Regions from separate parts of the Lactococcus sp. FSL K6-0773 genome, predicted to be linked through region 2. Evidence: riboswitches for the same ligand, from Rfam matches in the RefSeq annotation. Region 2 holds a riboswitch; the other holds the start of a gene.
What was found. Region 2 has a riboswitch for magnesium ahead of mgtA (magnesium-translocating P-type ATPase). Riboswitches for the same ligand answer to the same signal wherever they lie in the genome.
Positions count from the first base shown of each region.

Region 1: another riboswitch for magnesium. It lies ahead of MHB61_RS04260 (FtsW/RodA/SpoVE family cell cycle protein); the one in region 2 lies ahead of mgtA (magnesium-translocating P-type ATPase).

Region 1 is NZ_JBBOVF010000001.1:884,236-887,660, reverse strand. Features, by position in the region: gene MHB61_RS04270 (YhgE/Pip domain-containing protein) at 1-947, shown strand, start outside; gene MHB61_RS04265 (metal-sulfur cluster assembly factor) at 1,133-1,465, shown strand; M-box (ykoK) riboswitch at 1,773-1,934, shown strand; gene MHB61_RS04260 (FtsW/RodA/SpoVE family cell cycle protein) at 2,315-3,425, shown strand, end outside.
Region 2 is NZ_JBBOVF010000001.1:535,662-539,086, forward strand. Features, by position in the region: gene dltB (D-alanyl-lipoteichoic acid biosynthesis protein DltB) at 1-129, shown strand, start outside; gene dltC (D-alanine--poly(phosphoribitol) ligase subunit DltC) at 172-411, shown strand; gene dltD (D-alanyl-lipoteichoic acid biosynthesis protein DltD) at 401-1,687, shown strand; M-box (ykoK) riboswitch at 1,751-1,911, shown strand; gene mgtA (magnesium-translocating P-type ATPase) at 2,170-3,425, shown strand, end outside.

The DNA.
Region 1 (3,425 bases), 350 kb from region 2:
CTTCTGGTTTTGCCCAATATGCTGACGGAGTTAATCAAGCAAACGCTGGCGCTCAACAATTAGCAAGTAAATCAAAAGATTTACAAAGCGGGACAATGCAATTAGTTTCTGGATTGTCACAATTACAAGCGAATGGTTCAACTTTAACTTCAGGTTCAAATCAATTGGCAGGGGGTGCTCAACAAATTTCCTCTGTTTCACAACAATTGGCAAATGGAGGTTCAAGTTTAACAAGTGGTTTGGGAACGCTAAATACAGGGGCTAATAACTTGTCAACAGCGTTAACCAAAGCAGATGATACTCTCTCAGCAACTAATAATTCTAATGAAAATGCTAAAAAAGTAGCTGCACCGTTGAAACTTAAACATACTGACCATGACAATGTACCAGAAAATGGTGCAGGAATGACACCATACATGATTAATGTTGCTCTCTTTATTGGTGCCCTTGCGACAAATGTTGTGATTGGAATTGGTTTCTCAGGTGAAAAATGGAAATCTGGTCGCGAATTTATGTTGGCGAAAATTGGTACAAATGGTTTGGTAGCACTTTTACAAGGAATCATCGTCTGGGGAGCAGTTGCTCTTCTTGGATTGAGACCAAATCATTTGTGGGAAATGTTGTTGTCAGTACTTTTAATCAGCTTCGCTTACATGGCAATCAATACTTTCTTCTTAACGGCTCTAGGTAAGATTGGTGAATTCCTTATGATTGTTGTCTTAGTTCTACAACTGGCGACGAGTGCAGGAACTTACCCCTTACAACTTGCGCCTAAAATATATCAAGTCATCAGTCCTTGGTTACCAATGACTTATGGTTTAAAAATGTTACGCGAAACCATTGGTTTGAATGGAGCAATTTTACCAGAAGCAATCCTATTTGTGGTTATTATCGCTCTCTTTACTTTCATGTTGAGTTTCTTCAAGAAATTCTCACGTTTTGCATAAAATAAATTACTGACAGAAAAAATTTATTCATAAAATTTTCTGTCAGTAATTTTTTATCTAGAAATTTTAAAATAAATTTGGTAAAATAAAGCTGTAAAAAGAATTTGACAATTTGGATTTGTCCTAGAAAGCACATTCGTTCAACTTTTAAAGTTTTGCTTTTTATGACAGCCTAAGGAGATAAAATGGCAGATAAATACACAGAAGAGCAAGTGAATGAAATCAAGGACAAAATTCTCTCTGCCCTTGAAAACGTCATTGACCCAGAGCTTGGGATTGATATTATCAACCTCGGATTAGTTTATGAAATTAGCTTTGAAGATAACGGATTTACAGAAATTAAAATGACATTGACAACAATGGGTTGCCCTTTGGCGGACCTTTTGACTGAACAAATTCATGATGCTTTGAAAGAAGTGCCAGAAGTTGGTGAAATCAAGGTGAACTTGGTTTGGTATCCAGCATGGACAGTTGATAAAATGAGTCGTTATGCCCGTATTGCTTTGGGAATTCGATAAATATAATAAAAAACTCCTTAGTCAGCATTGACTAGGGAGTTTTTTATTTATTAACGAAATTCATTATTCAATTATAAGCTTTTTGTCTGTATATTTTAATCTTTGGTATTTTATTTTAAAAAATAATATTTTTGTCTTAGTTCTAATTTCTAAAAAACTTAGTCATAACAAGAGGTTTAATCCAATAAAAAAATATTTAATTTAGGTAATGCATTTATTATTTGACTAAAAGTATAGGTCGTGTTATAATTTTTTTGCTTAGGAAATATTTTGAAAATTTAATTTAAGCAATTTTGGTTAGAGATTTTCTAACCATCGGTAGGTGAGGCTACCACAGGGATACGGGTTGCTGCCGCAGAGTCGTGGAGACACGATGAGAGGGCCAACAGTTCACGTCGAAAAAAGAAGGCGTGAAATAGTGCAACAACATCGCCCTGCGGAGCTAAAGCTTGAACGATACTGGGTACTTTAGTTCACTTGATAGTGTATCTTTTTGAAATCATACCTTGTCTACGTTCAACCGGCGTAGGCAATTTTTTTATAAAAAAGGAGGTGGTGAAAATGGAAGCACAGAATAACAGTGGCTCAGACCCTGGGAGCTGTAGGAAGAAAGATAGCTTAAAAGTGGAAATGCATTTTTATCACTTCAATCTAATCTAGTTCTCTGAGTTGGAGCTGTACAATCAAAATCTACTATAAATCAGAAATTGAGGTACAAGCCGATGACAAAAATATTAATTCATACAACAATAAAAAATAAAAAAATAAGAAAGAAAAAGTTATTCATTGATTTGCAACTAGAAATACTCTTGGCGTTCATTTGGAAAATTAACGAAGAGGGATTCATTTATGGATAAAAAAATTACAAAAAATAGTTTTTTAGATTTATCTATTTTGATTCCTTATTTGATTCTTTCAGCTGTTGGCTTACTCATGGTGTTTTCAGCAACTGTCCCCTATCAAATTAACCGAGGACTATCTCCTTATCGATTGGCAATTTCTCAAGGAGTTTTTATAATTATAAGTTTTGTGGCTTTAATTATTATTTATCGAGTAAAATTAAGAATTATAAAAAATGAAAAGATTTTAAAAATAATTTTTCTAATTATTATCTTGCTGATGATTTATTCAAGGGTGGGTCCTAATACATCAGCGAATGGAGCGCATGGATGGATTCCCTTATCAGGGATTGGAACTATTCAGCCGGTTGAATTTGCAAAACTTTTTACAGTTTGGTTTCTTGCTTCTATCTTTTCTAACAGACAAGAAGAGATTGAGAAAAATGATATTCAAGCAATTTTTAAGGGTAACAATCTCATAAAAAAAGTTGTAGGGGGATGGCGATTTCCGATTATCTTACTAATGATAGTGGAACTCAGTATGCCTAATTTAGGAAATACAGCAATTATTGGGCTCTTAGCCTTGATAATGATTGGTGCAAGTGGAATTTCTTGGCGATGGTTTTCAGGTTATGGGAAGATGTTGCTTACGATTAGTCTTAGTTTTTTGCTCTTTCTTTTTATCAGTGGAGGCGATTTGATTCCAGGATCTTATATTAATGCTCGATTTAAAGCATTTGTTAATCCTTTTACTGACTTGGCTTCTTCGGGTCATCAACTTGCTAATTCATATTATGCGATTGTAGATGGTGGCTGGTTTGGAAGAGGGCTGGGGAATTCGATTGAAAAACAAGGATTTTTGCCTGAAGCTCATACAGATTTTATATTTTCAGTAATAGTAGAAGAATTGGGAATCATTGGTGGAATTATAATCCTAGCTGTCATTTTTTTCATGATTACCCGAATGCTTTTGGTGGGGATGCGGGCAAAAGATCCATTTAATTCAATGATTTCAATTGGTTGTTCATCTTTTTTGTTGATACAAGTTTTTGTCAATTTAGGTGGAGCAATTGGTTTGGTTCCAGAAACAGGTGTCACCTTTCCCTTTTTATCACAAGGTG
Region 2 (3,425 bases):
TGGACAAGTGCTATAAGTATTTTCATTACATTTAATCTAGTATTTATCAGTTTCCTTATTTTCTCAGGAATACCAAATCACATCATTATGCACTGCATAGATCCACATTTTCCACTTCCTAACTTCTAAAAGGCGTTAGGCATATCATAAAAAAACATTAGGAGAAACAAAATGAAAGAACAAATTTTTGATATTATCGAAACCGTATCAGGCACAGACGAATTCCGTGAAGACTTAGACATGGATTTATTTGAAGAAGGAATTCTTGATTCAATGAGAGCCATCATGCTCATTGTTGAATTAGAAGGCGCTTTTGATATCAGTCTTCCACCATCAGAAATGGACCGTGAAGATTGGAATACAGCAAATAAAATAGCAGCACGCGTTCAGGAAAAAAAGGATGAAAATTAAAATTTTTAGAGCCATTGGCCCATTAATTGCAGCTTTAGCCCTTGTTGGCTTACTGATATTTCTCCCAATAAATGTTGGTATGAAATACTCAAAAGACCAACTTATTAAATTTGCTCAATCACCACTAAATACTCCAAGCTTTACAGGCTATTCAATTAAAAAACAAGCCTATTCAGACCCCGAGTTTTTACCAGTTCTTGGTTCATCAGAAATGGAACATGTGGATTCTTTTCACCCAAGTGCCTATTTCAAAAAATACAATTCTGGTTTTACGCCATTCTTAGTAGGACAACCAGGAACAACTACTTTAACCCACTTTTTCTACATGAACTCTGTGGCAAATGAGTTAAAAAATCGTAAAATTGTTTTTGTCATTAGTCCACAATGGTTTTCAAAACAAGGAATTGTTGAAAGTGAATTGAAAAACTTTGTATCCAAAGGTGAGATTTACGGTTGGTTAAAAGAAGCAGATCCTAAAGAAAATACCACCACCCAACTTGCAAAACATTTATTAAGATTTAGATCGCTTAAATCTGAAGAGACGATTTATAATTCTCTAGAACGTCTAGCAGATAAAAAACCACTGACCACTCTACAAAAAATGACTGTGGCGACCAATCTTCAATTTTGGCGAAAAGAAGATTTACTCTTCTCAAGTGTTTCACAATTCACAGCACAACCTCTTGGACTTACACCAAAAATTAATAAGTTTGCTAAAGAATTACCCAATGATCCAACCTCTGAAAACTTAGAAAAATTGGCAGTTGATCAAGGAAAAGATAGTTCAAATAACAATCCTTTCCAAATCAATAATAAAGTTTGGGATAAGAAAATAAAATCCAAATACAAACATCTTGAAAATTTTAAAAAGCATGTTACCTATTTAGAAAGCCCAGAGTATCAGGATTTCCAACAGCTCTTAAATGTGTTTGCCAAAAATAATAATGATGTTTTATTTGTTATTCAACCAGTAAATGGCTCATGGTCATCTTACACTGGAGTATCAAAAGCAACACTCGAAAATTTCAGCTCTAAAATTAAAACACAATTGCGCAGTCAAGGCTTTTATCAAATTGCTGACTTAACAGATATGTATAACACGCCTTATGCCTCTGGTGACACTGTCCACTTTGGTACTAAAGGTTGGTTGGCTACAGACAAAGCAATTGAAAAATTCATGAAGACACCAAGTAAGGTCAACTATCATATTGATAATTCGTTATTTTTATCAAAAGATTGGGCAATGAATGGTGCAACAGAGTCTATCATAAATTAAATAATAAAAAAAGATTGACAAAAATAGAAAGAACAGTTATAATTGTTTTGGTTATGCCATAAGCATAGCCGTCGGTAGGTGAGGCTACCGCAGGGATACGGGTTGCTGCCGCAGAGTCGTGGAGACACGATGAGAGGGCCAACAGTTCACGTCGAAAAACAAGGCGTGAAATAGTGCAACAACATCGCCCTGCGGAGCTAAAGCTTGAACGATAGCTTGTAACTGATTCGCTCTATAATAGTGATATCTTTTTTGGAATTATTCCCTTGCCTACGTTCAAGTTTTGTAGGCAAGGTTTTTTGTATTTAAAAAAGGAGGTGAAAAACGGAAATGGAATCCCAGACCATTAATAGTCCCGAGCCTGATAGGCCGCAGATAATTAACGTGATAAGAGCAGCTTTCCGTTTTTATCACCTTCTTTAAAGTGCCTAACGTTTGGGACTGTACACGCAAAAATATTATAGAATATGAGGTACAGACCAATGAAAAAAATTAGAAAAACACTCGAAAACACAAAAAGAGCTACAACATTTGTAGATAACAATGAAATAAATGCAAGATTAGAATTTGCAAAAACTTCTACAAAAGAGGAGCTATTTCAAAAATTTAAAACATCAAATAAAGGATTAAGTGAAGAACAAGTAGAAATCTCTCGTGAACAATATGGAGATAATACGATTACGCGTGGTAAAAAAAGTTCACTTATTAAACGGCTTTATCAAGCGTTCATCAATCCTTTTACCATTATATTGTTTGTCTTAGCATTAGTTTCAGCTTTTACGGATATTATCTTAGCAGCTCCTGGTGAGAAAAATCCCCAAGGACTCATTATCATTACTACAATGGTTTTAATCTCAGGAATTCTGCGTTTCGTTCAAGAGACTAGAAGTGGAAATGCTGCTGAGAATCTCTTAAAAATGATTACGACGACGACAAACGTTCATAGATTAGAATCAGGAAGTCAAGAGATTCCTATTGAAGAAGTTCTCGTAGGCGATATTATCCATCTATCAGCTGGAGACATGGTTCCAGCAGACCTTAGGATTATTCAAGCAAAAGACTTATTTATCAGCCAAGCCTCTTTAACTGGTGAAAGCGAACCAGTAGAAAAACTAGATTTAGCTACTGATGAAAAAGATGATTCAATCACAGAGTCAGTAAACCTAGCCTTCATGGGTTCAAATGTCATTTCTGGTAGTGCTTATGGAGTTGTAATTGCAACTGGAGATGCGACCATTTTTGGTGAAATGGCAAAAAGTGTAACCGAAGACTCAACTAAAACAACTTTTGAAAAAGGCGTTAACTCAGTTTCATGGGTCCTTATTCGCTTTATGTTAGTTATGGTTCCATTTGTCTTATTGATCAATGGTTTCACTAAAGGTGATTGGATGGAAGCTGCACTATTTGCTTTAGCAGTTGCTGTTGGTTTAACACCAGAAATGTTACCAATGATTGTGACAACTTGCCTAGCAAAAGGTGCAGTCACAATGTCAAAAGAAAAAACAATCATCAAGAACCTAAATTCTATTCAAAATCTAGGTTCAATGAATATTCTCTGCACTGATAAAACTGGAACATTAACACAAGATAAAGTAGTATTAATGCGTCATTTAGATATTCATGGGCAAGAAAATATTCGAGTATTAAGACATGGATTTTTGAATAGTTACTACCAAACTGGTTTAAAGAATTTAATGGATTTGGCAATTATTGAAGGAGCCGAAGCCAAGCAAGATAA